DNA from 3 places in the Alteromonas sp. ABH4_453 genome. Region 3 is predicted to be linked to each of the others. Evidence: predicted binding sites of a transcription regulator. Region 3 holds the regulator's gene; each other region holds the start of a gene.
What was found. The regulator FNR, encoded in region 3, switches genes on or off when oxygen is low (the NO sensors DNR and NnrR bind a similar motif). The targets are predictions, from matches to a motif close to TTGATCTAGATCAA.
Positions count from the first base shown of each region.

Region 1: a site for FNR is predicted at 4,149-4,162, ahead of clpB (ATP-dependent chaperone ClpB). Genes of this name have one in related genera too.
Region 2: a site for FNR is predicted at 3,585-3,598, ahead of ACXAGV_RS11365 (PRC-barrel domain-containing protein). Genes of this name have one in related genera too.

Region 1 covers NZ_JBSWXP010000001.1:7,411-17,318, forward strand. Annotated here, with positions in the region: gene dld (D-lactate dehydrogenase) at 1-1,245, opposite strand, end outside; gene clpB (ATP-dependent chaperone ClpB) at 1,379-3,955, opposite strand; gene pgeF (peptidoglycan editing factor PgeF) at 4,207-4,962, opposite strand; gene rluD (23S rRNA pseudouridine(1911/1915/1917) synthase RluD) at 4,979-5,962, opposite strand; gene ACXAGV_RS00050 (outer membrane protein assembly factor BamD) at 6,148-6,912, shown strand; gene ACXAGV_RS00055 (ChrR family anti-sigma-E factor) at 7,012-7,755, opposite strand; gene ACXAGV_RS00060 (sigma-70 family RNA polymerase sigma factor) at 7,748-8,359, opposite strand; gene ACXAGV_RS00065 (LON peptidase substrate-binding domain-containing protein) at 8,478-9,053, opposite strand; gene ACXAGV_RS00070 (nuclear transport factor 2 family protein) at 9,313-9,756, shown strand; gene ACXAGV_RS00075 (SDR family NAD(P)-dependent oxidoreductase) at 9,753-9,908, shown strand, end outside.
Region 2 covers NZ_JBSWXP010000005.1:132,515-142,422, forward strand. Annotated here, with positions in the region: gene ACXAGV_RS11335 (ribonuclease J) at 1-801, opposite strand, end outside; gene ACXAGV_RS11340 (DUF2789 family protein) at 867-1,100, opposite strand; gene ACXAGV_RS11345 (DUF2750 domain-containing protein) at 1,233-1,583, opposite strand; gene ACXAGV_RS11350 (LysR family transcriptional regulator) at 1,647-2,477, opposite strand; gene ACXAGV_RS11355 (hypothetical protein) at 2,604-2,771, opposite strand; gene ACXAGV_RS11360 (MaoP family protein) at 3,172-3,528, shown strand; gene ACXAGV_RS11365 (PRC-barrel domain-containing protein) at 3,721-4,461, shown strand; gene ACXAGV_RS11370 (ArsR/SmtB family transcription factor) at 4,552-4,860, opposite strand; gene ACXAGV_RS11375 (rhodanese-like domain-containing protein) at 5,055-5,405, shown strand; gene ACXAGV_RS11380 (LysR family transcriptional regulator) at 5,461-6,381, shown strand; gene ACXAGV_RS11385 (exopolysaccharide biosynthesis protein) at 6,393-6,998, opposite strand; gene ACXAGV_RS11390 (sigma-54-dependent transcriptional regulator) at 7,465-8,796, shown strand; gene ACXAGV_RS11395 (hypothetical protein) at 8,811-9,035, shown strand; gene ACXAGV_RS11400 (sensor histidine kinase) at 9,040-9,908, shown strand, end outside.
Region 3 covers NZ_JBSWXP010000008.1:24,118-34,025, reverse strand. Annotated here, with positions in the region: gene ACXAGV_RS15910 (heavy metal translocating P-type ATPase) at 1-2,220, shown strand, start outside; gene ccoS (cbb3-type cytochrome oxidase assembly protein CcoS) at 2,222-2,452, shown strand; gene ACXAGV_RS15900 (sulfite exporter TauE/SafE family protein) at 2,439-3,098, shown strand; gene fnr (fumarate/nitrate reduction transcriptional regulator Fnr) at 3,144-3,881, shown strand; gene uspE (universal stress protein UspE) at 4,131-5,054, shown strand; gene ttcA (tRNA 2-thiocytidine(32) synthetase TtcA) at 5,203-6,156, shown strand; gene ACXAGV_RS15880 (patatin-like phospholipase family protein) at 6,157-7,182, shown strand; gene ACXAGV_RS15875 (DUF2987 domain-containing protein) at 7,205-7,852, opposite strand; gene ACXAGV_RS15870 (glucosaminidase domain-containing protein) at 7,849-8,640, opposite strand; gene ACXAGV_RS15865 (YciC family protein) at 8,633-9,364, opposite strand; gene ACXAGV_RS15860 (LysE family translocator) at 9,447-9,908, opposite strand, start outside.

The DNA.
Region 1 (9,908 bases), on a different contig from region 3:
AATGTAGTCGCCATCAAGCTTCTCTTCTTTAAAAAGCTTGGCTAAAAGTGTTTTCGCCTCTTCAATACCGCCATCACTCATCTTAAGAATAAGATGATGTTCGTATTTGTCTCGGTAGGCTCTTAAACTTGCGGGGATTTGGTCAGAGAAAAACTTACTGCCAAACTGCATAACTCTGTCGCTTAAATAGCGAGGCATAAAAGGCAGTTTGTTAAGCACAGCATCCACCCGCCCTTTTAGTGCAAACATTTTAGGTAGTGAATCAGTTCCTAAACGCTCAATACTTAATATGGTATCTTTGCCGTACACATCCGCAATATCAAACATCTCTCTATGCAGGTATTCGCCAACTTCGGGAATGTGTTTAAACGTCGACAAAATATCTTTGCGGATACGGGTAAGAACATCAGCATCGTTTGTACCGATATAAAACGTTTGTTCTTCATTAGGCACTTCAAATGTGTCTAAGCGCACGGCGAAAACGGCAATTTTGCCCGCACAGCCACTGGCTTCATAAAGTCTTGATGGGTCGGCATTGAAGCGACTGGGGGTGTTAGCGTTAACATCTCGAACAATTTCTTCATAGTCACTGGCTGACGCTTTCATACTGGTTTCAGGTAGAGATTTTGGAAAGTTGCCAGAATAAAGATTTCCGATAATTTCTTCAGGTGTTTCACCCAAGTCTATCCCTAAGTGATTAACCAACTTTAGTTCACCGTTAGCACTTATTTGAGCGAATAACGACAACTCCGTATAAGCGGGGCCTCGTTTAACCAATGCGCCGCCAGAATTATTAGCTACACCACCCACAATAGACGCCCCCAAACACGAAGAGCCAATCACCGAATGTGGCGCGCGGCCAAGGGGCTTTAGCATTTTCTCAAGCTTAAACAAGGTTGCACCAGGAAAACTCAACACCTGGCTACCATCGTTTATTAGGACGATATCATCCATGGCTAAGGTGTTAATAACCACCACAGGTCTATCGTAATCACTTCCGCTTGGTGTAGAACCTTCAGTCAAACCCGTTTTAGCGGCCTGCATAATGATGATGCAATTATATTCAACGCAAACCTTTAGTACTTCCCAATATTGCTTGAGCGTGTTTGGAAACAGTACGGCCAATGCCTCACCTTCGCCCGAGCGCCATCCTTTGCGATAGTGCTCAGTTTGACGTTTTCCAACGGCAAGGTGGCTTTCCCCGAGTACGCGTTTAAATGCGTTAACAATTGGGGCTGTTTCCATGTATGACTCCTAACACTCTTGCTGAAATTACTTAGCAGAATAAAGTAAAGGAAAAGACAGCGCCAAGGCAATAACAAAGCAATAAAAAAGGCACTGTTTCCAGTGCCTTTGAGTTAAAGATTTGGTTTTCTGATTAACTGCTTACTACAAATAGTCCGCTTTCGTCTGCATCTATGCGAATAGTGGACTCAGGCAATAATTCGCCCGCTAGCAGTTGCTGGGCGAGTGGATTTTCCACCTGCACTTGTATCGCACGCTTAAGCGGACGGGCGCCAAACACAGGGTCGAAACCTGCATCGGCTAACTTGTCCATGGCTGCGGCAGACAAGGTCAGTTTGTACCCTTTTTCAGCAAGCCTTGCACGCAACGAGGCAAGCTGAATTTTAGCAATAGACTTAATTTGCTCTTTGCCTAATGGGTGGAATACCACAATATCATCCACACGGTTGATGAACTCGGGCCTGAAATGCTGCCCTACTACGCTCATCACCGATGCTTTCATATCGTCATACTGACTTTCGTTATGGTTATCTTGAATGATATCCGAACCCAAATTAGACGTCATGATCACAACCGTATTTTTGAAATCTACAGTGCGGCCTTGTCCATCAGTCAGCCTGCCGTCATCCAGCACCTGAAGTAGAATGTTGAATACATCTGGATGTGCCTTTTCAACCTCGTCCAACAAAATGACCGAGTAAGGCTTGCGACGCACCGCTTCGGTTAAGTAGCCACCTTCCTCATAGCCAACATAGCCAGGAGGCGCTCCTACTAAGCGAGCGACCGAGTGTTTTTCCATAAACTCAGACATATCGATACGCACCATGGCATCTTCAGTATCGAACATAAAGCCGGCCAAAGCTTTACACAACTCAGTTTTACCCACGCCAGTTGGCCCTAAAAATAGGAATGAGCCAATAGGCCGGTTTGGATCGGCAAGCCCAGCACGTGAACGTCGAATAGCGTTTGATACTGCTTCAACGGCTTCTTCTTGCCCTACAACCCGTTTCTGAAGCACATCTTCCATGCGCAACAGCTTCTCGCGCTCGCCTTCTAGCATTCTCGCTACAGGTATCCCCGTCCAACGAGAGAGCACATCAGCAATTTCGATGTCCGTTACTTTATTTTTAAGTAACGTGGTTTCGCGGGTTTCATTTTCTGCCGCTTGCTCAAGCTTGGCTTCAAGCTCAGGAATACGGCCATACTGAAGCTCCGACATCCTATTCAAATCAGATGCTCGGCGAGCAATTTCTAAATCAAGCTTTGCTTGTTCCAGCTCCCCTTTGATGGTTTGGGTGCCCTGCATGGCATCTTTTTCATCTAGCCATACTTTTTCAAGCTCGGCATACTTAGTTTCTGCTTGCTCACGCTCTAGCTCAATCATTTCAAGGCGCTTATGGCTTGCATGGTCTGTTTCTTTAGCAAGCGCTTGCTCTTCTAACTTAAGCTGGATGATACGGCGCTCTAATCGATCCATATCCTCAGGCTTTGAGTCTATTTGCAGACGTATGCTAGAGGCCGCTTCATCAATAAGATCGATGGCTTTATCCGGCAATTGACGGTCACTAATATAACGATGTGACAAACTCGCCGCTGCAACGATGGCAGGATCCGTGATGTCTACCGAGTGGTGAAGCTCATAACGCTCTTTTAAGCCTCGAAGAATAGCAATAGTGTCCTCTACGCTTGGCTCTTCAACCAATACTTTCTGAAAACGACGCTCTAGCGCAGCGTCTTTTTCAATATACTGACGATATTCATCTAGCGTGGTTGCCCCCACACAGTGAAGTTCACCGCGTGCCAGCGCCGGTTTAAGCATATTCCCAGCATCCATGGCGCCATCGCCTTTCCCTGCACCTACCATTGTGTGCAGTTCGTCAACGAATAGAATGACGCGGCCTTCTTCTTTAGCCAATTCGTTAAGAACGGCCTTTAAACGTTCTTCAAACTCACCGCGGTATTTAGCCCCGGCCACTAACGCGCCCATATCTAGGGCAAGAACGCGCTTGTTCTTTAAGCCTTCAGGTACTTCGCCGTTAATGATGCGCTGCGCTAATCCCTCAACGATGGCGGTTTTACCCACACCAGGCTCACCAATAAGTACGGGGTTGTTTTTGGTTCTGCGCTGCAGAACTTGAACGGTACGACGAATTTCGTCATCACGCCCAATCACTGGGTCAAGCTTGCCTTGTTCCGCTCGCTCGGTTAAGTCTGTAGTGTACTTTTCAAGGGCCTGGCGCACATCTTCAGCGTTAGGGTCTGTCACCTTCTGTCCGCCACGCATATCATCGATAGCGCCTTCAATGGTGTCTTTGGTGATATTCAAACTTTTAAGGATCTCACCCAATCGCCCTTTATCTTCAAGGGCTGCTAACACGAAGATCTCCGACGTTATATATTCGTCTTTTCGTTGCTGAGCAATCTTGTCGCAAAGATTAAGTAAAATGCCACTGTCTTTGCTTAACTGAACATCACCTCCAATGCCTTCGATTCGAGGTAGGCGTTCAATGGCCTGACTCAAAGCAGAACGAAGCGCGTTAACATTAATGTTAGCTTGATCAAGCAACGGGCGTACTGAACCACCTTGCTGATTCAGCATGGCGGTCATTAGATGGACAGGTTCAATATATTGATGATCTCGCCCCAATGCGAGTGATTGAGCATCGGATATCGCGAGCTGAAATTTACTGGTAAATCGGTCTAGTCTCATAATCTCAACCTAATAAGTGAACAACTATACCTGCGTTAACACGCCGCAACTACGAACATTTTAACTCTCGCAGAGTGGGTAATGATCTATGCGTAATGGTATTCTTTATGTTCTAGTTATGTAGGCTGCTCAATTGCGATTCAAGTATGAGATTGAAAAGTTAGCCAAAAAGATAACAAATACTGTAAGAAGTTTGATTTAGCGCAAATGTTTGATGAGACTGAAAACAGCTGCCTTTTTTCCTAAACAATCTAAAGCAGCCCTATTACGCTTACCATCCGTCCCGTCGTGCGTTTGTTTTGATGGTTTGCTCTTCGATGTGAATAGAAGCGTCGCTCATCAGAGTAAGTGCAAAGATTACTTTGAGTAATATTTTCTACACCTGTTTGCTGCAATTGCATCTGTGCCACTAGAGGTAAGTCTAATAAGTACTTCCCTTTTTTATTACTATTGGCAATCGCGCCATCTATGTGACGAAATCTATTAGCTAAATTTGCGTCTACTTCATAGCAAGCACCGCTTATTGCAGGACCTATCCAAGCCATGATTTTATTGGCATCGCAGCTAAATTGCCCAACCGCATTTCTGATAATATTAGTCTCAAGCCCTTTCCATCCCGCATGTACTGCTGCCACCTCTTGACCACTCTCATCACATAATAAGATGGGCACACAGTCAGCAGTCATTACAGCGCAAAAGTGTGAAACAGAGGAAGAGTACGCTGCATCCGCGGTGGTATCAGCGCTTGGCAATGACACTACGTGGTTGCTGTGCACTTGTTCTAACCACGTGATCTTTTCACTGTGTGGGAGAAAGCTTCTATTGGCTTTAACTAATAAGAGATCATCCCCCACGTGCGCGCCGACATTTAAGCCTGCAAAATCCCCCATGCTAGCGCCCCCTAACCTTGTCGTTGTATAAGCGACTATGTTAGAAGGGCAAGACCACGCTGGCGTAATCAAATCCAGCGTAGATGAAATAGGTGAATTTGCATCTGACAATGTCATAAAACCTACTCCCTAGTTAGAGCATATCTTGCGGATTGTCCGTTGTGTCTTTTTTGACTGCTTTAAGCAAGTCCTGCATATCTTGAGGCAGTGGTGCTTTCCACGTCATCCATTCTTCAGTTTCAGGGTGAAATAGTGAAAGCTGAGCGGCGTGCAATGCCTGTCGCTGGAAACCACGAAGTGCTGCGATAAACTCCTCGGATGCGCCTTTAGGTAAACGCGGACGCCCGCCGTAAACCTGATCACCTAGTAGCGGATGTTTTATATGCGCCATGTGTACACGAATTTGGTGTGTACGACCGGTTTCAAGCTTCAATCGCAGGTGCGTATACGCACGGAACTTTTCAATAACACGGAAATGGGTTACCGCAGGTTTACCCATTTCGCGAACTGCCATATGCGTGCGCTTTGTGGCATGTCTGCCAATAGGTTCATCTACAATACCACCCGCAACCATAGTACCTAGTGCGATGGCTTCATATTCACGGCTCATCTCACGGCGCTGGAGTTGGTCAACAAGATGCGTTTGCGCAGGTATTGTTTTTGCCACTACCATCAAGCCTGTAGTGTCTTTGTCGAGACGGTGGACAATGCCTGCACGGGGAACTTTGTCAATTTCGGGATAGTGATTTAGCAATGCATTAAGCACTGTACCGCTCGGATTTCCCGCGCCAGGATGCACGACTAAATCAGCAGGTTTGTTTATTACCAAGATGTGCTCATCTTCGTAAACAATATCTAGCGCAATGTCTTGCGCAACACTTGTTACTTGCACATCCATTTCGGCTTGTACAGTAATGAGTTCATCCATTTGCATTTTGTGTCGTGGGACAGTGATTACTTCACCATTTACCGCAACATTCCCTTCTTGAATCCAAGTTTTTAACTTAGAACGAGAATATTCAGGGAACAAATCAGCCAAAACCTGATCTAACCGTAAACCAAAATGCGCAGCTTCCGTTGAAGCTTCTAGTTGTATTGTGTTCGGCGACTGTGTCATAACACCATTGATTACGTCTAAAAAAGGGTATTATAACAAGTATTCACGCTGTACACTGCCTTGTTTACGTTTTTGTATGGTTTTTCTCGTCGTTAGTACGTTAGAATGCAATTAAAGTGTTGTTGTTTAACACATGAGCTTAGACAGCGAAGTATTAAACTGTTTAGCAGGAAAATAGAATTATTATGAAATCATTTCGTCTACTGGCTCCCGTTCTATTGGGTGCTATGGTATCTGTCGCAGGATGTAGTTCTTCAGATCAAGAAGAGAAAGCAGTTTTAGCTAACATGGGTGCGCAGCAACTGTATGACAGAGCAAAGCAGAGCATGGAAGTGGGTAACTTTAGCGCTGCTGCTCAAACGTTAAGTGCGCTAGATTCTCGTTACCCGTTTGGTCCTTTGTCGCACCAAGTACAGCTAGATCTTATTTACAGCTACTACAAGTCGGGTAAGAATGAAGAGACGCTTGCCACTATCGACAGATTCATTCGCCTTAACCCGAACCATTCTGATGTAGACTACGCGTATTACATGCGTGGCTTAACTAATATGGAATCAGATAGCAACCTGTTCCAAGAGTTAATGAACATTGATCGTACGGACAGAGACCCATCAAAATCCCGCGCAGCGTTTGAAGACTTTCGTCGTTTGATTCAGCAGTATCCAGACAGCAAGTATGCCGCTGATGCAAAGCAGCGCATGGTTCATATTAAAGATCGCTTGGCACGCTATGAAATTGCTATTGCACGTTTTTATATGAGACGAGAGGCTTATGTTGCTGCTGCCAACCGTGGCCGCTATGTTATTGAGCACTTTCCTAACACTACGCAGGTCCAACAAGCCTTAGAAATCATGGTTTCAAGCTACGAGCAGCTTGGTCTTACAGAGCTTCGTGATAATGCAATGAAGACACTTAGACTGAACTACCCGGACAGCGAGTTTATTAGCTAGTCGAGGCAGACTCAAAGCGCGAACGACTATTAAACATGAATAATTAAATAAAAAAACGCACTTCGGTGCGTTTTTTCTTATTAAGCGATTGGTATAAGTTTAGCGGAAAAAAAGATGGCTAAATGGATTTAATAGCCTCGCTAAACCGGATGTGAAATGTAATGGCTGATCTACAATGCTAAATACTAAGCAACCGTCTTTTCCTTCTGCCTTCGGCGTATGGGTCTTTTCACCATCCATGAAAATAAAATCGCCGGTATCGTAACGACTGAGCCCGTCACTGAACTCGCCATCGATAACTAGCGTGTACTCGGTTCCACGATGAGTATGCTCTGGCACACTGCCGCCACCGCCCATAAAGATAAAATTAGCTACGCCCTGATTACCTAAATCAACCGGAGCCTGCCATAGCTTACCGACTAAACTTGACCAATTTCCAGTCTTGTCAATGTACCGATGAAGGGTTCTGGGTAAAGTGAACTTTCTCCCATCCAATTCAATAGTATGCGATTTTTCAATTTTGGATGGTGGACGAGAACTTTTAAACGTCTCTCGATATTCAGAAGCGTTGACAGTATCAACACCGCCCTCTGGTGATTGTGGGAGTTGGGTGATTTGTGAAAACATATCGCCAAACTGAAGCGAAGCATCGGAAGTCGCGAAAGCATTCTCACTTACAGCTGACATCATTTGTGCAGCTAAACTTTCTGTCTCAATCTCAACGAATTGTTGGCACTTCGGACACATATCGCAGTGTGCCGAAACCATCAAAGATACAGCAGGTGACAGAGTGCCCTCAACGAAATCTTTAAGCTGTTGGGCACTGGGGTGAAACCTAATCATTGTCGTTTAACATGACCTTTAATCGTTGAAGTGCCAAACGTGTACGTGACTTTACTGTACCTAAGGGAATAGAAAGTTCATCGGCAACTTCTTGTTGAGACTTACCATCAATATAGATGGCTTCAACTACCGCTTTTTGCTTTACAGGCAGTGATTCAAATAAATGACCAATTTGCTCCAATGTTACCTGCTCGTCAAGCGGCGCCTCATTAGCGTCTGCCGTTTGCTCGCAAAGCACCGGCCACAAATCATCAGAACATACATCTTCTTTTCTATTCTGCAATTTACGCAGCATGTCAAAACGTATGTTACGCGCAATGGTAAATATCCATGTCGATGGAGACCCTTTCTCAGCGTTGAAAAGGTGTGCTTTTTGCCACACGTTTGACATTGTGTCCTGCACCAACTCCATTGCCAATGCTTCATTACCCATTTGCTTTAAAGCATATGAACGAAGACGGGGGGCAAAATAATTGAACACTCGAGCAAATGAACGTTTGCATCTGGCGTCAGCAACCGCCACTAGGTAATCAGACATTTCGGTAGCACACTCTTTAGGTTTGATTGTGCTGTTACTTTGTTCCAAAGGAATTCCAACTAACATAAGATTCGTCCGCTTTTCCGTTTTGGTTGTATCATTCTACGGCGTTCTGACTTAAAACGTTTGCGAAATTCGCGAATATTGGATTACGAATTTTTAATCTCAAGATCAACTCTAATTATCAAGCGATCAGTGCAGAGAGGTAATTTACCAAACTAGTACATTCTCTTTGCGCTAAAAAATGCTGCTTTTGCGAGCCATCTACTGGCAGTAACTCCAACCATCGATTTAATACCCAGTTGGGGCAATCAAATTTCGGTGATTCATACAACGCTGCCAGTTCTTCATAATTTCCAAATATTTCTTTAAGCCGCTCGTCCATAGGCGCTATTTGTTGAGGAGCTAATTCACACTGCCAAGGTTCTAAAACTTTACAACTACCAGTGCGAAGACCATCGTGCTCTACCTCGATGTTACTCACCTCAACTAAATGAGAACCAGCAACCTTTATGCCAAGCAACCCATCATCAAGCATATCGAAGTCGACAACCTGTGCATATGTCCCTATTTTGTGAATATGCTCGTTTGAATTCTTGTCACCGTTTGCATTTAGCATACACATCACAAAGCCTTTATTTTCGGCGCATGCCTCTTTAACCATGCGCACATATCTAGGCTCAAAAATACGCAAAGCCATTCTGCCTTCAGGCAAAAGGTGCGCAGATAAAGGAAATAAGGGAAAACGTTCTACACTCATACTCGACACTTCCAAAAACACGAAAATTATTACGCAACTGAGTACAAATAGGATCGAATGGGAAAATTTTTCACTAATAATCTGAAAAACATGATCTTGAGAACGTCGTTTAATGTAAGTTAAGGTTTATCTAACAACATTAACAGATTTTAGATCATAGACTTGCGGTCCGATATTCAATGAAGTCACAACAAGACCAAACAGAATTTGGCAGCAAATTGTTTTTTTCATCATACCACTTCGACGTTAAGGAAGCTGAATGGATGTCATTGCACGCTTTTGTAAAATTTACACAGATATATGTCAAATCTCTCCAGTGGACTTAGAAAAAATATACGCTAACGACGTTTTATTTACAGATCCAATCACTACACATCGTGGCATTGGTGAAGTGAAAAACTACTTTGCTAACCTTCTAACCCAGGCAGAAAGCTGTAAATTTGATATAGCGGACATTTTTACCTGCTCGCAACAGATTTCCTCATCTCACTCTAATGTCACTCACGTTGTAAATTGGACAATGACCCTCGTACTAAAAAATAATGCGAAAAAGATCACGCTAGACGGTACAACACAACTTGGTGTTGACGGTGACATCATCATCTACCACAAAGATTATTACGATTTGGGCGAAATGGTCTACGAGCACGTACCTATCTTAGGTTTTATAATCAAAAAGATAAAAGGGAAGCTGGCAAAATGAAGAGTATCTTAATTACTGGCGCAACGTCTGGAATAGGTAAAGCACTAGCAATCAAGTGTGCCGATAATGGGTATAGTGTCATTGCGTGTGGAAGAAACAAAGAAGCCCTCGATAAGCTTAGCAAATATAGCAATGTTAGCGGTTGCCAGTTT
Region 2 (9,908 bases), on a different contig from region 3:
CTTTGTTTTCCTAGCAATTCTTGCCAGTGAAATAAGCCTTGCTATATTGCTACCAAAGCACCCAACAACGACCCTCCCTTTCAGAGGCGCTATAGTACTCAATAATCCGTCGTAACAGTTTCTTTCTGAGATCGAAAAACCAGGTTTTGGCGCGTTAGTGGAATCACCCACCAGGGCAAGGATGTTTTCTTCACCCAATCGCTTGTATAGGTTGACATCGAAAGGTTGACCGGTGATCGGATTGGCATCAATTTTCCAATCTGCAGTATGTAATACTGTTCCCACTGGGGTGGTGATTTTCAGAGCAAAAGGTTCGGGCAAAGAATGAGTAATGGCTAACCAATGCACGCTAAACGGTCCAATTTGCTTCATTTCGTCTGCATCAACTTCAATGATTGCAATTCGGTTTGCGAGCTTGGTTCGAGCAAGCTTGCGCCTTAACACTTCAGCCGTGAACGACGTTGTATAAATAGGCTTTTGAAATCGCTCCCATAAATAAGGAATAGCACCCACATGATCTTCATGTGCGTGCGTAATAACAATACCCGCAAGCGAGTCCTTTTGATTTGAGATGAAAGTCGGATCAGGAGCGACCACTCTGTGCGTTGGCCCTTTGGATTGAATTGCGCGGCCTCCTTTGCCAGCCGCTTTATAATTTGGCACTAGAGGTTCGTCAAACGATACACCGCAATCGACCATCAACCATTGACCATTGTGTCCGTACAAATTGAGGTTCATACCTATTTCGCCTGTCCCTCCTAAGGGAACAAACCACAAATCGTCGATGTTTGGTTGCAACAAAGCGTAAACTGCCTTTTTAAAACGTTAAATATAGCGTGCGAAGACGGGTAACAAAAACAACCTGATTATTCGTGAAGCTCTGCATTTAATTGATCAATGATTTCAGCCCATGCAGCATCTTCAACAATCGCTTCTTTTAAAAAAGCAGACTGACTTTCATTCCAATAAGGCGCTTCGTGTAAGTGCTGGCTTTTATTAAGTCCTCGATGTGCCTCGAAAAATTCAGCTATTTCTTCGTCAGAGCTCCCTAAACCGAGCTGGCTGAATAAGCTATTCATTGTAGGTTGTTCAGTAAACATAACGCCTCCTAGGGTTACACATAAACAAAAGCAAAATTAAAGCGACATCAGCGCTGCATGATAAGCACATGCAAATTGCTTTTTTTTTCGTTACTGAATATTTACCCTCTGATGAGCCCTTGAGATCACACGTTAAAGATGCTCAGCGAACTCCTCTGGGGTAATTACCTCACCCTCTTCTGCGGGAACGGGGCATACTATGACCATAAGTTCGTCTTGTGTCATACCAGGCACCCACTTCAATAAAAATTCTTTAGTTGTCAGCTCCATGGCTTCGCAATGTGCCCAGTCTTCAGTAGCCCACAAAAGCGCAAGCTCAGCATCTGGCCAAACAGGTACGCCATCTTCCTCGTCGGTGGTTAGCATCACACAGCCGTGCTCGTCTTTAAGGATAAACAATTTCTGTTCTGCTTTAATTGTTTCAAGGCTTGCTTCCAAACGCTGAAATGCATTTTTTTCTAGTAAAGGGTGTAATTGAGACATTGGACTCTCTCTAAAATTCTGTCATTTGCGTGCCGAACGTAACGGCACATTTTCTGGTTTCATTTAACAAGCTGTCGATACGCTTTCTATAATTTCAGCAAGACCAACCCGACGTACTTGCTTCATACTGTGCACGTAAACTTTAAGTGACACGTTTTCTATCGTCTCTATTTTAGTCACTTTGGCGCCAGATGGTAACTGCGTTTCAACGTCTATTGGAAGTACAGCTATACCGCCTTCACTTTGTAGATTATTCAGCGCTAAATTTAACGAGTTCGTCCTTAACTTGGCATCGCGAAGTTGCGGATAGGTAGTAAGAAGCCAGTCTCTGGCTTTAGCGCCCCAATCTATTGCTACAAAATCTGCAGCATCTATAGATTCTTTGCCCTCTCCAATACGGAACAGCGCCAGCTCATGCTCTAATAAGACATCGCTATTCACCTCTTCAGATTTAAGTGGCTCGGTGGAAAATGAGAGATCTGTGACCCTTTCATGAAGCTGACGAGACAAAGTATCAAGCGTTAAAACTTCTGCCTTTATCGACCAATCAGGAAATGAATTGTGAAGATGGCTAAGCATTTTAGGCAACAGCAATTCACTGGCAAGCTGTGTTGCGCCACACACGACATATTCAGAAGACTGAATTTGAAGTTCTTGCTTCGCTTCATTCAACGTAGCGCATAATTGCTTAGCATAGGGAAGCAACTTTTCACCTGACTGTGTAAGCTGAATACTATTGCGCTGTCTTATAAAAAGCGTGGTGTGAAAATATTCTTCAAGAAGCTTTATTCGTGCACTAACGGCAGATTGAGTGAGGTAAAGGTTTTCCGCAGCTTTACCAAAGTGACGTGTTTTAGCCACCTCTATAAAGGTGGTGAGAAAGCGTATATCCATGCTTGTTGAACAACCGAATCAAAGTAGACGTAAATTGACACAGATCATACGGCAAGTAAACACAAAAGCACAGAAACGCACCGCTTAATGCGGTGCGCTTAAATAAAATTTCACCAACTCGCTGAATTAATACTCTTCTTGGTGCAGGCGACGCTGTTTATCTCGGCGTTGCAAGTCACGCTTCTGTTTCTCCTTTACCGTACTTTGACGTTTGGAGCTTGGTTTTTTAGCGTGAAAATCTTCCTCTTCTACCGAGTCCCATTCATCACGCTGGTAACGATAGTCTTTACTCATTGACTTCTCTGGGTTGTTAACACACCTCAATTATTATCGTAAGTAGTAAAATGGAAAACGAATTTTAATCATCGTAGCGACAAGAATTTTTGATTACGTACTCAATAAAATATAATAGACCTAGCACACGCGTTTCTATTACGCTTGTATCATCACATTAAGCTAAAACATTTAGAGTTTAAAAAGACTAATTTTTAATTTAAATTCAAACCTTTAAAAAAATCGCGTGACTCTACTTACCTTATGGCAGTGCTGTTTATTAACTAAACAAAATTGCCGAAATTCATTTTCTTTTTAAGCTCTTAAAAATTTTTTATTGATAAGAGAAAAATCTTTTGTTTTATCTTCGTTTTTAATTATTTTAAAAGTGCGCTGAACAATACAATACGTTGGGTACAACATGAAAAGTTTAGCTATTCGACTATCAGCAAAACCTTATATCGACCGTCAGAAGTTTCCGTATGGTTTCCGTAAATCAGGTGACTTCAGCATTACTGAAGCCGATCTTCTAACAAATTACGGAAAGACCTTGTTAGGACTTGAAAGTGGTGAACTATTACCAGAAAGCGAAGATGAGAAACACTTCGTCGAATTCATCAATGGTAAAGTTGAAGCGGCTACTAACCTAGAAAAGGCATGGGCAAAGTACGTCAGGTTAGCTAGGGGTAAAAAGCACTTTTACACGCTTCATAGCAGTGCTAGCAACCAGTCGGATTACGACGATGATTTTTCTGATGATGAGTTTGATGTCGCCTAGAAAGCACTCTCCTGTTAAAGCTCGCTTAATGCGAGCTTTTTTGTTTGTAAACCGTAATGATCTCAATCAACTTTAACCAAGAACAAAATGGTGAAAGGTTAAGGAATGTCTAAACTTAGAGTAATAAAGAGCGACGTTTATCTACGTTAACCGTTGCTCTGCACAAAGAGCCCAAGCAAAGGAGGCGCAACGATGATCATTAGTTCAAATCAGCTTACTCATTTTTCTATCCATGCCGTGGACGATAAAGTAGGCGGTATTCGGGATATTCTTTTTGACGATGAGACATTTACCGTACGCTACTTGGTTGCAGATACCAATACATGGCTTCCGCTGAGCAGAAAAGTGGTCATTTCTCCCATCGCCGTGACAAAATTAGACAGTGAGACAAGCTCCGTCGATGTAAATATGACGGTTGAAAAACTAAAAAATAGCCCTTCGATAGACGAACATAAACCCGTCTCTCGGGAATACGAGGAAAACCTCTTTAAATACTTTGGGTATGGGTACTACTGGATAGGGCCTGGAGCATGGGGTGAATTTGCACATCCTAACGAGCTTGTTCAGTTGCAGCAGACTGATGAGTCAGAAATGCTTCACCCCAAAAAGACCAGCAATCACTTGAGAGCTGTTGGTGAGGTAGGTGGTTATGAAGTTGCTACTACCACCGATAACGTGGGTCACATCAGCAATTTTATAATTGATTCGCGAAATTGGAAAATCGTCATGCTAGTAGTCGATACGAATAACTGGCTTCCAGGTGGAAAACATTTAGTATTGATGCCACATGATATAAAAAGTATTGATTGGGCCGCACATAGTGTTGAAGTTAAGCTAAGTCATGATGAACTAATTAATAGGCCAGAAGTAGATAGCGACAGAATTGCAGAAGACGATTACATTGCGATGCTTTGCAAGCAAGTCGATAAGTAGTTTACGTAGAGCTTTTAGAAGTCATATTGACCGTACAATGTCCGTTTGACCGCGGACATTGTGTTTGTGTAATGAAAGAATAAAGTATTGCTAGCAGAAGAATTCATACATTAACGCAATAAGACGTTTAACCCGTTCATCCGCAAGGCGGTAGTAGATTGTTTGACCTTCCCTTCTCGTAGCCACCATTTTAGACTCTCGTAATAAAGCAAGATGCTGGGAAATCACGGGCTGTGAAACGTTGACTACTTCTAGTAGTTCAGTTACCGACTTTTCCTCGTCTAATAGTGAACAAAGTACCATTAAACGAGTTTTGTTTGCGAATTGCTTTAGAAAGATTTCAGCTTCCACAGCGTGTTCCACTATATTTTCTGAACCTATTGCCATATCCTCGGACATAAGCACTCCCTATGTGTAAAGTATCTGGGCACTAATTTATCTACTAACTATACTAAAGTATAAGACATTCTGCCGACTTGCCATTTTATGCGATGAATTTCAGTTATTTTTATTGTCTAGTTGAATACACAAGCCTTACATTAGCCTTTTCTTATTTTGATTTATTTGTGCAAATTTATTTTTAAGGAAGGATTATGTTGATTGATTTAAAGACGCGTATTGAAAACATCAATTTTGACATGCGTTGTGTGACTGCTGAACAGGCAGCAAATGAGTTAAAACAAAATAATGGTGCTCTTATCGATGTGAGAGAAAATAGTGAAGCTACAGACCACCCTGTTCCCGCTGCGCTTAATATTCCGCGCGGTATTTTAGAGATGCAAGCACTTGAACGTTTTCAAGATGCCACAACACCACTCTATGTTCACTGTGCGTCTGGCGTTCGTGCGAAGTTAGCGGCAGAACAGTTAATGAACATGGGATATGACAAAGTATCAGTCGTAACCTGTTCAGTACCAACCATTAACCAAGCCTACGAAAAATGACTTGCGCAAGATGTGTATGATATAAGAAGGTCAACTAAAAGATGAAGGGCGATGTATGCTTAAATCTACACTAGAACAATGGCGTATGTTTAAGGCCGTGGTAGATGCCGGGGGTTTTAATCAAGCCGCAGCTGAAGTACATAAAAGTCAATCAAGCGTTCACCACGCGGTTCAAAAGCTGGAAAACGCTATCGGCGTAACGCTGTTTGAAAATATAGGCCGTAAAGTACAGCTTTCACCTCAAGGTGAACTGATGTACAGACGCGCGTCATTTTTGCTCAACGAGGCTCACAAGCTAGAAGCTGTAGCAAGCAGTTTAAAAGTTGGAACAGAAACAACACTGCGTATTGCTGTAGATATTATTTTCCCTTCTGAGTTACTTTATAACGTTTTAGCCAAGGTCTCAGCAGAGTTTCCTTTATTGCGCATTGAAATAGAGGAAACTGTACTAAGCGGTGCTAATGCATTACTAGCTAGTGGAAAAGTGGACTTGGGCATTTCCCCTTTTGTCTTCCCAAATGGGTTCAGTGAGGATTTATGCGAAATTGAGTTTGCCGCTGTTGCTCATGCCGACCATCCTCTGCACCAACTAAACAGAACGCTAACACTAGAAGACCTTAAAACCCATCGTCAAATTGTGGTTCGCGACTCTTCAGCAGAGCGCAAGGCAGATGTAGGTTGGCTCGGAGCGGAACAGCGGTGGACGGTTAGCCACGTAAGAACATCGTTAGATATCATTGCTCAAGGGTTAGGCTTTGCCTGGTTACCTATAGCAATTATAAAAGAAGAACTGGAAAATGGTACGCTGGTACCCCTTCCTTTAGATAACAATGCAGCATTACGAAAAGCCCTACTATATCTTTCTTTCGAAGATGGGGACACATTAGGACCAGCAGCACGCACATTCATAGGGGAATTGAGATACCAAACCATGAACCTACCCACCTCAGATTTCATGATAGATTCCGGCTCTTAATAAATGTAGATTTAACTAATCGCTCCCGGTAGATGCTCAAAGCCTAGCACGAACCCAAATACCGATATTGTCACGCCTATCAAAGCCACCGCACCGTCGTCGGTGGCCATGCCAACTGCCATTATGAGGACTGCTAGTGCAGGTATAAAGCCCATAAAGGGGATGAGTTCAAGGGGGATCATAACAAGGCCACAACCTACACAGTTCAATGCAATCAAAGAACGAAACACGGGCTGCCTCATAAAAAAGCAACGAGGAATGAGAAAGCGATCTATTTTTGCAGCGTGAGGTTTAACCTTTTCAACGATGTTTCTTAATTGATCCGCTTCACAGTGAATATCCATCACTTTTTGAGGCAGCCAAGGGTGTCTGCTACCGAGTAAAATTTGCAATGAGATGAGTAAAATCGTCACACCAGTCAGTGAAGGGACACCGGGTATTGCGCCTATAGGCGTACAAGCGATAAATGATGGAAGCGCCAACATAGGGCCGAAACCGCGCTTTTCCATCACTTCCCAAAAATCAGCAAAATAGAATAAATTCTGACTTGCTCTTGGCTGCATCTTTGTCAGCAGCTCGGACAAAGTCATTGATCTTCCAGCTGTTTTTGCCCACATTTTCAATTCCTTTGACTTGACTTTCGTTTTGTCTCGGTAGTTTCAAAGCGCGCTCTACACTGGAAACGCGCTAAAATCCTTCGTTGTTCACATCACTTATTAGCGAAACTTTACTTGTTAAAGGTTGTGCGAAAAATATGCCATAGGTGTTTCGCAGCTCTTGCAAAAAGCGTGTGGGAATACTTTTTGCAGTACCATGTAAATTAGTAACACTTTGCACTAACCCATACGCTTAATCATCTTCACATCGATTGGCAACGTCGACGCTCTAAAAAAGTCACCGCCTAACCATATTTACGTCGATGATGCGTTTCCCGTATGCGTGCTACCTAAAATTTAACGATTAAAGCAAGGAAACATTCACGGATGCCGTGCGTTTTTGTTATTGTTCCTTGTTATTTATGATAAAACTATAATATTGATTTTATTCCATATTCTTTATGGACAGAGAAAGAGGGACATCCACGTGCTAACCGTACTCTTAGTCGATGACGACGCCGAATTTACTGAAGTTGCCTGTACAATTATTGAATTTTTGGGCCACGACGTTCTTACTGCCGCTACGTTAGCAGAGGCTCGGGACTGGCTCGAAAAAGAAACCTTCGATCACGTATTGCTAGATTTCATGTTGCCCGATGGAAGCGGCGCACATCTTTTCAATGAACTTGATGCACTTCCTAAGAGACCTCGCGTAACACTAATTACTGGCCATCCGTCAGTCAAAAGCGTTATAAAAGGCTTATGTGGACCTACAGTCGATTATCTCGTCAAGCCAATACAGCGTGAAGAAATCGAGGCGGTACTGAGTAAAAAACCAAAACAAAAAGCGCCAGCTGAAGAAAAGATTGAAAAGCATTTCGACTTGCTTATTGGCGAGTCTCCCGTGATGAAAGAGTTGTACAAACTCATTTCACGGGTCAGCAAAACTAGCGCTAACGTTATGCTTTTAGGCGAAAGTGGCGTAGGTAAAGAAGTTGTTGCAGCTGCAATTCACCGCGCTTCAGAAAGTGAAGGGCCTTATATCGCCACTAACTGTGGTGCGTTTTCGAAAGAATTAATTGGTAGTGAACTATTCGGCCATGAAAAAGGGGCATTTACTGGTGCGGTAGGTCGTAAAGAAGGCGTGTTTGAGCAAGCAGAGGGTGGCAGCCTTTTCTTAGATGAAATTACAGAAATGCCCATTGATATGCAGCCAAACCTATTGAGGGTCCTAGAGAATAAAGTCGTTATTCGAGTAGGTGGTACGAAAACAATCCCTGTTAACTGCCGTGTAGTTTCAGCCACAAATAGAACTATGGAAGAGATTGCACAAAGCAAAGTCCTGCGTGAAGACATTTACTTTAGGCTTGCTGTATTTCCGATAACAATACCACCTCTACGCGACAGAAAAGAAGACATTCCTCTGCTAGCTAAAACTTTCATTGCCGAATTTAACAAAGAGAACGGCGCGAATTTCAAGTGGGAAGAAAGCCAGCTAGATACGCTTCAAGCTTATGATTGGCCGGGCAATGTTCGTGAATTAAGGCACTTTGTTCACCGCGCAGCTATTATGAGTGACCCAGAAAAAAGCGAAATTGAGCTCCCTAAAACTATCGAATCTCCATTTGCGCAAAAGCAAAGTACAACACCTGCATTACAAGCGGGAAGAACCATTGAAGATGTAGAAAAAGAGCTTATTTACGCCACCCTGGAAAAAGTGAGTGGCAACAAGACAACGGCGGCTGAAATGTTGGGTATAAGTACCAAAACATTGTACAACCGTCTTCATGCCTATGGTGACCTTAGTAAAGACGAATAAAAGAGGTATTCGACATGACTGGTGAAGAATTTTCTCAACTAAGTGTTTTCGTACACGACGCTCGAAAACCTTTGAATAGAATATCTATGCAGGCTGAGCTAGTTAAAATGGCACTAAATGGAGACGTCCCGCCCGAAAAGGCGTTGGCGGCATTGGATAAAATAATAAGCAGTGCAAAAGACTGCAGTCACACCCTTTCTGATATGACAACTGAGTTGGGTGAGAATGTTTCGGAATGAGTAAATGATTACTAAAGTTCTGTCTTCGTTATACAGCTGGATAATTTTGGTCGTTCTGGTCATCGTTGTCATGACAGCAAATTCCTTTTATGTGGTAAGCACGCTTAACGACCTTTCTGCATTGGAAGCGCGTCTATTTACTACTAATCGCGTTATCAATGCAGTGAATCGCTTGCATGTAGCTATATTGAGAGTTGAGTCTGGTCAACGTGGCTACATGCTCACAGACGACGAAGAATATCTTACGGATTATACCGAAACACTCGGGGTAATCGGCGAATTAATGGATGAAGTAGAAGTCAGCTCTTTTTCATCTGACATTGGCAATCAGTCTGCGAGAATCGAGGAGTTGCTTGAGCTGACAAAAGCGAAAGTAAATGAAGTTATAGAGGTTGTTGAACTTGTTAGAGAAGGAAGAGAGCGAGAGGCTATTAACTCAGTAAGAAGCGATAGAGGCATAGAGCTATACAAGCGGTTCGAAACGCTGTTTCGTGAAATTGACAGCTCTGAAAGAGATATGCAAGGCACGCATTTAGCAAACCTGATGAGTTTAAGAAGAGATTCGGTAAACACCTTGATTATCTCATCAGCTACTACGTTGCTGCTTATCGTAACTGTTTTTCTACTTTTAAAAATTAATTCTCGAGAACATGAGAAATATCAGGCAGATCTCGAATCTGTGAATGAAGATTTAGAGTCTCGAATTGAAGAGAGAACACAAGAGTTAAGTGTTTATTCCGACGAATTGGCACGCAGTAACCGAGAGTTGGAAGATTTTGCGTTCGTTGCCTCGCACGACCTACAAGAGCCGCTTCGAAAGATAAGGGCTTTCGGAAACCGTTTAGAGTCTGGTTACAATGACGTAATAGACGA
Region 3 (9,908 bases):
CAAGAAGAGTTCGTGTTTGAAGAAGGTCAGGACAAGCAGATTCAATTAACCCTTGAAGGTATTACGTGCGCTGCGTGTGGCTGGCTTATCGAAAAGCAACTGTCGAAAGTTGAAGGGATAAAGCAAGTCGCGGTGAACGTTCAAGAGCGCCGCGCTTTAGTTACTTGGTCACCGTTTCAAATAAAGCTTAGTCAAATTCTGTCTACGCTAAAACGCATTGGCTACATTGGCTCACCGTTTCATCCCGATGAGCACGAAGCCAGCTATAAACGTGAGCAAAAAACATTTCTTAAAAAGCTAGGCCTTGCAGGTATTATGACTATGCAGGTTATGATGCTGATGACAGGGCTTTACTTTGACTGGTTTGGCGCTATCGAATTAGAAACTCGACAGTACTTTTACTGGGTTGCCCTTACACTCACCACCCCGGTTGTGCTGTATTCTGGTAGCACATTCTACGTTGGTGCAGCTAAAGCGCTGAGCGCACGAACAGTTAATATGGACGTACCCGTTACGCTCGCCATATTCGGTACTTACATTGCTGGAATTCGTTCTACAGTATTAGAGCAAGGTGAAGTGTATTTCGAATCCATTTGTATGTTTATTTTTCTGCTGTTACTTAGCCGATTCTTAGAACATCGCAGTCGTCATCGCGCCGCACAGATCTCTGCCAATATGATGCAGTATGTGCCCGTATCAGCGACCAAACTAAATCCGGATGGCAGCCTAACCGAGTGTCTGGCTAAGCAGCTAAAAATTGACGACGTAGTGCTAGTGAAGCCTGGTGAAACAGTCCCCATTGATGGGGTGGTAACCGACGGCAACGCAGCGGTTGACGAATCTATGCTTACCGGCGAGTTTAACCCCGTGCGTAAGTCAAACAGTAGCCCGGTTTACGGCGGCACGGTTTGTCAAGATGGTACGCTAACCATTACGGTTACGCAGACCCTTAAAAATGCGCTGGTGAATCAAATTGTACGACTGCAAGCAAGTGCCATGGCGAGTAAACCTAAAGCAGCGCAGATAGCCGATAATTTTTCTCGCTATTTCGTTACCGCGGTATTGCTGATTTCGGCGTTAACCTATGGCTTTTGGGCGTATCAGGGTAGCGACGAGGCATTCTGGATCACCATATCGGTGCTGGTTGCAACCTGCCCTTGCGCATTAGGGTTGGCCACGCCATCAGCGTTAACCTGCGCTATGGCAAAGTTAAACAGACAAGGTATTTTACTAAAACGCGCCGATGCTTTAGAGCAAATTACCGACATCGATACCATTGCACTAGATAAAACCGGTACGCTTACACAAGGTAAATTCACTATTTCAAACGCCTGGTATGCTGACGGCGTAGATAGTGACAGCGCGTTTTCCATCGCCCGCGCTTTGGAATCACGCTCTGAACATCCGATTGCCAAAGCCTTTAGTGACGGTGTCACCTTTAGTGATGATAGAGCTAGAGAGAATACTGCCTCTAGCGGCAGTGCTGACGCTATCGATAATACGGTACACAAAGTAACTAATTTTACCGTTACGCCAGGAGGCGGTATCAGCGGTGAGATCAATGACACCTTGTTTTCTATGGGATCTGCAGCATTCTGCGTTCACGAATCACAGATAAAACTCATTGATGAATTCCCTTCAGCTAACGTGTTTCTCACGGTTAAGGGGCGCATTATGGCGGCGTATGAAGTAAAGGATTCACTAAGAGAAGATACGCAAGAAACTCTCGATATATTAGCTGCAAGCCATACCCTCGCCGTTTTAAGTGGTGATACACAGCAAAACGTTAATGCGCTTACCGCACCATTGCCAATTTTGACCGCTAAAGGTGGCCTAACACCTGAGCAAAAGTACGAAGCCGTTCAAGCTATGCAGCAATCTGGCGCGAAAGTGATGATGATGGGTGATGGTATTAACGACGCGCCCGTTCTTGCCAGCGCTGATGTGGCAATTGCAGTAGGTAATGCCACAGACGTGGCTAAAACTGCCGCCGACGTGATACTGCTTGGCGATCAGCTGCTTTCTGTACCAGAACTTATTCGAACTGCGCACCAAGTGAAGCAAAAAATAAGGCAAAATATTGGCTGGTCGGTAGGTTACAACGTTTTAATCTTACCTTTCGCCGTATCAGGCTTACTTTCACCGTGGATGGCTGTTGTTGGTATGTCGTTAAGCAGTATCATTGTGGTCACAAACTCAACGCGACTTTTGAGCAAATAGCATGAGTATTATTTACGTACTAATTCCAATCGCCATCATCATTGTTGCCGTCGCTATCGTGATATTCTTTTGGGCGGTGAAAACCAATCAATTTGAAGATTTAGATCGCCAAGGTTATAGCATACTGTTTGACGATGATCTTCCGCCAGAAGAAAAAAAGCTAGCTGAGCAACGCAAGCAACTTCAAGACAGTAAAGTAGACAAAAGCCAAGCGCCACATGGAAGGGATTAACTACTTCTCTGCGTTTCTTATCGGCTTAGCCGGCGGAGTTCACTGTGTGGGAATGTGCGGTGGAATTGTCGCTGCGCTAAGGATGGTATCGCCTAAAGGCGCTTCAGCATTACCCTATACCCTTGCCTATAACATGGGACGTATAGTGAGCTACACCATCGCCGGAGCAATAACCGGGGCACTTGGAAAAATTGCAGCAGATTATATACCTCTTGCCAACTATGCCCTTTCCCTACTTAGCGGAATCATGTTGCTTCTACTGGCGTGTTATTTAGGGAAGTGGTGGACTGGCTTAACGGTGCTGGAAAATGCGGGTAAAGGCCTATTTTCTAAAGTCCAGCCGCTTTCAAAGCGCTTTTTGCCATTTAAGACCCCATTCAGTGCGTTACCTTATGGTTTTATTTGGGGTTGGCTTCCTTGCGGTTTGGTGTATTCCACACTTACCTGGTCTCTCGCGGCGGGTAATGCGCTAGAAGGCGCTGGTATTATGTTCTTCTTCGGTTTGGGTACATTACCCACCTTGCTCGCCGCAAGCGCTGGTAGCCAATATATTGTTCGAAGTTTTCAACATAACCATTTTAGACAAATTATTGCAGTAATAATGGCCATATATGCCGCTTATCTTATCCATGGCGCAATCGTTTAAAAATGGGTGTATCATTGTCGAGTATTCTTTTATAGAGCGTGCATTATGAGCAAAGGAAGCCAATTTTCTATTCACTGTCAAAACTGTAGTTTCAGTCACCTGTGTTTACCGGTGGCGTTAAACAAAACAGAAATCGAATCTCTTGACGATATTATTGAACGCAAGAAGCCGCTTCATAAAGGTGACACACTGATTCAAACTGGTGATAAATTCCGTTCTTTATTTGCAGTAAGAACCGGTTCATTTAAATCATTTGTGACTAATACCGAAGGTGAAGAACAGATTACCGGTTTCCACTTTCCTGGTGACATTATCGGTTTCGATGCATTAAGAGAGAACAAACACCAAAGCTATACCTCTGCGTTAGAAACTGCCATGGTGTGTGAGCTTCCCTACGAGACCCTCGACGAAATGTCAGTGCAATTTCCTAAGCTGCGCCACCAAATCATGAGCTTCATGAGCGCTGAAATAAAACAAGATCACGACATGATCATGCTTTTAAACAAGCGAACCGCAGAAGAGCGTTTATTGTATTTTATATCACATCTTTCTCAGCGCTTTGAAGAGCGTGGCTTTTCCCATAGAGAATTCCACTTAACCATGACGCGCAACGAAATTGGAAACTATTTAGGGTTAACGATTGAAACGATTAGTCGTCTGTTAAGCCGTTTTCAAAAAGACAACATCATAAAAGTAGACGGCAAGCTTATTACTATTTTGGATTTCGATAGACTAAACACCAAACTAGCGGCGCTTAACGGCCCAAGCGTTGTCTGCGGTTAGTCCTTTTTAAGTGTTAAATATGGCGCGCACTAAGCGCGCTTTTTTGTGACCTGTGTTAGCCACCTATCTAACCTTTCAGCACCACGCCGGTTGCGCCTTATTTTATTCAAATCACTAAATTCACTCATGGTCGGCTCGTAAAATTCTTGATCTAAAACAACTTACGTTTTTCCCAATGTCGTTTATAGTTAGTATTAGAAAGCTTCGATTTCGACAGCCACTACTAAATTTCGTAGTTAGGGGGACGTTATGATTGAGTGTAAACGAATTCTGGCCGTGGTAGATGCCGAGCGCGATAACCAACCTGCACTAAGCCGTGCTTATGAACTCGCTTCAAAAACAGGCGCTTCAGTTACCGCCATGATGGTGGTATACGACTTATCTTATGATATGACGACCATGCTTAGCCCCGATGAGCGCGCGTCAATGCGCGATGCAGTCACAAAGGAGCATGCAAAATGGCTTGCCACCCACTTAAGAGAACAAGGATTCACTGAAACTGATATCGTTGTAGAATGGAATAATCGCGCGTATGAATCGATTATTTACTACACCCTAAACAATCAGATAGATTTAGTAGTAAAGGCAACCAAAAAGCACGACGATCTTGCTTCTGTTATTTTCACTCCCACCGACTGGCACTTAATGCGTAAATGCCCTCGCCCAGTGTTGCTCGTTAAAGAGCACGACTGGCCAGAAGGCGGAGAGATTATTGCTGCAGTAAACGTAGGCAGTGAAGACGATGAACATGCCGCACTAAACGATAAGCTCACCCTTATTGCTAACGACTACGCCTCTTTATTGAAAGGCAGCGTAAATTTAGTCAACAGTTACCCTTCTACTCCACTTAATATCGCGATAGAAGTACCTGAATTCGACCCCGACACCTATCATGACGCGGTAAAAAGCCATCATTTGAAAGAAATGCGCAGCCACGCACTAAAATACAGTATTCCAGAAGACAAATGTGTAGTGAAAGAAGGCTTGCCTGAAAAAGTTATCCCGCAAGTGGCAAAAACACTGGATGCAGAACTGGTTGTTATTGGTACCGTTGGCCGTGTGGGCATTTCAGCGGCCCTAATTGGTAACACTGCAGAACACGTGATCGACGAACTCAATTGCGATGTGCTTGCTATTAAGCCAGATGGATTTGTGTCGCCGTTGTCGGTGTAATCTTTTCATCAGTACCTCATAGCCCGTGTTTGCCGTTACTTAGCGGCCAACACGGTATGTCACCAACAAATTTAACTTCACAAGCATGGTCTCGAAAAGCCGCTTTAATGTATAATGGTGGCTTTATCACAAACCAAGCTAGTTAATTATGAGTTTAGGCACAAACAGTGCTGACGCGTCGCCATTAAATGCTGCGCAAAGTAAGCAAAAGTACAACTTCAACAAACTTCAGAAACGACTTCGCCGCAATGTGGGTAAAGCCATTGGCGATTTCGGTATGATTGAAAACAACGACAAAGTAATGGTGTGTTTATCTGGCGGTAAAGACAGCTACACCATGCTAGATATTTTATTGTTTTTAAAGAAGATTGCGCCTATTCACTTTGATATCGTTGCGGTTAATCTTGACCAAAAGCAGCCTGGTTTCCCAGAACATATCTTGCCTGAATATCTAGAAAGCATTGGCGTTGACTACAAAATTGTAGAAGAAGACACCTACTCTATTGTTAAAGACAAAATTCCAGAGGGAAAGACGACTTGCTCTCTCTGTTCTCGCTTGCGCCGTGGTATTCTGTACCGCACGGCAAAAGAGTTAGGTGCGACTAAAATTGCATTAGGTCATCACCGCGACGACATGCTAGAAACGTTTTTCCTCAATATGTTTCATGGTGGAAAGCTTAAGTCTATGCCGCCAAAGCTAGTCAGCGACAACGGTGAACACATCGTTATTCGTCCATTGGCGTACTGCACAGAAAAAGACATCGAGAAATATTCTCAGGCCGCTGAATTTCCGATTATTCCTTGTAACCTTTGTGGCTCACAAGAAAATTTACAGCGCCAAAACATCAAAGCAATGCTTCAAGACTGGAACCGTCGCTTCCCAGGTCGTATAGAGTCGATGTTCCGTGCGCTTCAAAACGTGGCCCCTTCACACCTTGTAGACAGTAACCTTTATGACTTTAAATCGATTGCCACTCAAGACGGTCCCGTAGAAGATGGAGATATCGGGTTCGATGAACCTGCTTTCACTACAGAAAATAGTACAGACTTCAGTGTTGAAAATAATACTATTGAAGTTATAAACATTATGGAACCGAAGTAAATGAAAATTGGACTTGCGTTAGGTGCCGGTGCCGCAAGGGGCTGGACTCACATTGGCATCATTGAAGCATTAGAAAAACTCGGCGTAAAAGTTGACGTTGTAGCGGGATGCTCTATTGGTGCCTATGTTGGTGCTGCCTACGCAAGTGGCAAGCTGGAAGGGTTGAAAGAGTGGGCCTGTTCACTTAGCGACTGGCAAGTGCTTGCGCTTATGGGAGTTGGGCTTAGGCGCGGTGGCATCGCTAGCGGCCAAAAAGTTTTCGACAAGCTTGCCAGCGAGTTTTGTGTCTCTTCTTATGAAGAAATGCTGAAGCCCTTTGCGACGGTGGCAACTGACCTCTATACCGGCCGTGAAGTGGTATTTAACTCAGGTCCTATTGGCGACACTATTCAAGCATCGTGCGCTATTCCAGCGCTCTTTGCGCCCGTGGCACATGGCGATCGATGGTTAGTTGATGGCGCCGTTGTTAATCCCGTCCCCGTGAACTTATGTCGTCAGTTAGGCGCAGACTTCGTGATTGCGGTTAACCTCAACGCTGATTTTCGTCCACTTCGCTTGGAGAAATTAAGGCAGGATCACGAGGAAAACCAGCGTAAAACAGAAGACTTTTTTACTAAAAGCCAAAACGTATTGCGCCAATGGTTTTCGCCTGATAGTAAAGATGATAAAGCGTCAGAAGAAAGTGAAGAGCAGCTTCAAGTCAATGCTTCTGAAGATGTGAATACCGAAGAAAGCATAGCCTCTGATGTTATTGAAAAAGTAGAAGAAGAATTTACCGAAGTACCGGCTAAAGTGAATAAGCGAAACCCACCGGGAATTATGAGCGTTATGAGCAGTTCACTTGAAATACTGCAGGCTCGTGTTACTCGCTCACGTTTAGCCGGCGACCCGCCAGATATACTAATAGAACCGCAGCTTACTGATGTAGGTATCATGGAGTTTCATAGGGCGGAAGAACTGTGCGCAAAAGGCGAAGAAACCATCGCCCGTGTTGCAGAGCAAATTAGGTATCAGTTGCTTACCTGATACCCAATTCCTTAGCTGGTGATTAACTTGACGCCATAGCGGTCACGCGCAGCGGCGCATGAGGTAACGTTAAGCCTTTAGCGTCGTTGATCCAATCTTGTTTTAGATGCAACACGCCATTATTAATTTGCACACCTTGTGGTGTAATGAAGTCTAAATTCTTGTCATCAAACTGAATCATCAAGCCTTTTACCGAGGGCATCATGAAAGACAAGAAGCTTCCCATTTCATTAAAGAAAGCTTCGTATTGACCATACAAAAAAGTAAGGTCGTCTTTTGTGTAATACTGCTTTAGATATTCCGCTTTGGTTTCAAGCTGCACCGACATATCACAAACGTTAGCCCGCTCGTCTAAGTCAATTCGAACCAGTGCATTAGCCAGCTTCAGTGCTTTCTCTGTAGGTACAGTAAAACGCCCCTCTTCAGTTACCTCTAAAGGCATCGTTTTCTTATCAGTAACAATAGATGCTTCATTAACCGCACATAAACGCCCTTCGCCAACACGGACAAAACCAAAGGCAAACTGAAGCGCTTGGGTATCTTCATTGTCTAGTTTTTTAACATGGCTGTAGAAACGGCTGTACTCAACGTCTATCGTTTCAGCAGCTACGGATGAACTGCCAACACCTATAAACAGAGATGAAGCAAAAAATAAAGCAGCGCGTATCATTCGGATAAAAACTCCTCGTTAAATAGGATCATAGTTTGAAGCTCTTCAACATAAGCGGCTCCACGCTCGGAATAATTCATTAGCCCTTCAGCTAAAGCAACTCCAGTAATAGGAATTTGGTTCGCACGCAATCGGCTACGGATTTCTCTTAAATCTGTATATGCGTCATGGCGGTTTAAGTTTCTCATGTAGGTGTAGGTTGCGCGCGAAAGACTATCAAACTTAGCAACTTCATGAGATGCACCATCGTTTCGACGGCTTGGGACAAAACCGCAGCCTTTAGAGAAACACCATAAACCAAAGAAGTTATATCCCTTTCTTGCAAATCGGCTTGTGCCCCAAGCCGACTCATTTGCAGCTTGCACAAGTACCAACTCCGCAGGCAAAACATCAATTTTTTGCAACAGCGCCAACAGTTTCATCTTTAACGGTTGCGTCGGCTTAACTCGATATTCCTCTTCAAGCCACTCAAGCCTCGCCATATCTTCTTCAGAGAGCGACTCGTTGGCTAACGCCTTCCTGTACAGGGTTTGCACGTAATGCCTTAACGTAAGTAGATAAGCATTCTGTTTCTCTACTTCAGGTCGTAAATAGTTAAAAAACGCTTCTTTCTTCTCTTTTACATCTGTATAGGCAGAAAAGTCAGGCACCGGCTTTTTAGCTTCAACCGTTTGCGGTATTTCTAAAATATCCGGCTCGTCCTTTGTAAAAATAATGGCATTGATGACGATTACCGCCAAAACGCCCAGCGTTATAAGGACTATCTTAAAGGTTTCACGCTTATGCATCGAAGCTAGACTCATTCACATCGTTTTCAGATGCTTCCGTGCTCACTCCCTGCTCGCCAATCAGTTCCTGATAGAGTAAGCCCATCATACTAAAATAAAAAGGTAATACCCAAATAAGTGAAAACCCCAGCGTTAATGGAACTGAAGCAAACAGTAAAAAGAACACACCAAATATGCTGGCGATTTGAGCCCAGTATGCATTAAATACGCGACAGGACAGGATAATCGCACTAATTGGCGTCAGCTTTCTATCAGCGACTAACATTAGGGAAAAAGACGACGCTAAATAAAAGTACAGACCAGGAATTATAAGCAGCATCATGCCAAGTTGAACAAGAATACTGTTTACTAGTTGGGTTAACGCGACCAAAAATATAAGGGGAAAAAATTGGAATACGGTAAATACTGAAGTTTTAGTGCCACGGGCGACAAAAACGCCCATCATGTACAACCCCGTCAACAGCGGGGCAACGATGCAGATTGCGACAATTTCAATGATTGACTGATGCTCAAAAACATAGGTTCCATCGTCATTTATTGTAATGTATTGCTGAGCAAATACACCTAACACGACAAACGTAAGAAATAGAACAACACTTCCCTGCAGTAATGATGAAAAATTTGCCTTTGTTAAACCGGCAGCGCGGCGCAATAGACCTTTGGTATCAAATTGATACTGTTTAGACAACGTATTGTTCAGGCGGTCTTGGTTTATGTCTTTCACACAACTCTCTTTTCTTTTTGAAAAATCAGAGCGATTATATCAATTCGCAAAAACAAATGCCTGTTTGTATGGTAAACAAACGTTAACCTAATACTAATTTCGCAGCCAAACCGACGAGTAGCACACCCATCGCACGGTCTAACCAATACCCTTTTTTACCAATAAGCTCAGCTACTTTACTGGTGCTTAAAAGGTATGAAAGAAAACAGAACCACAGTCCAGTAGCAATAGCTAAGTAGATACCGTAGCTGAGTTTTACTGTAAATGGTGTATCAATACTAATAATTGCAGTAAATAACGAGAGGAAAAAAAGTGTCGCTTTTGGGTTAAGCCCATTTGTGAGAAAGCCCATCCACACTGCGCGCTTTGCCGATATGTGGGATGTTTTCTTTTCAGCGTCAACAGCTTGGTCTTGCTTTACAGGCCCGCTTCTAAGCGCACCAAACGCAAGGTACAGTAAATAAGTTGCGGCGGCATAGCTAAACGTGGTGAATAACCATGGAGTAGTTGCAATAACCACACTAAGCCCCACTAATGAGTAAGC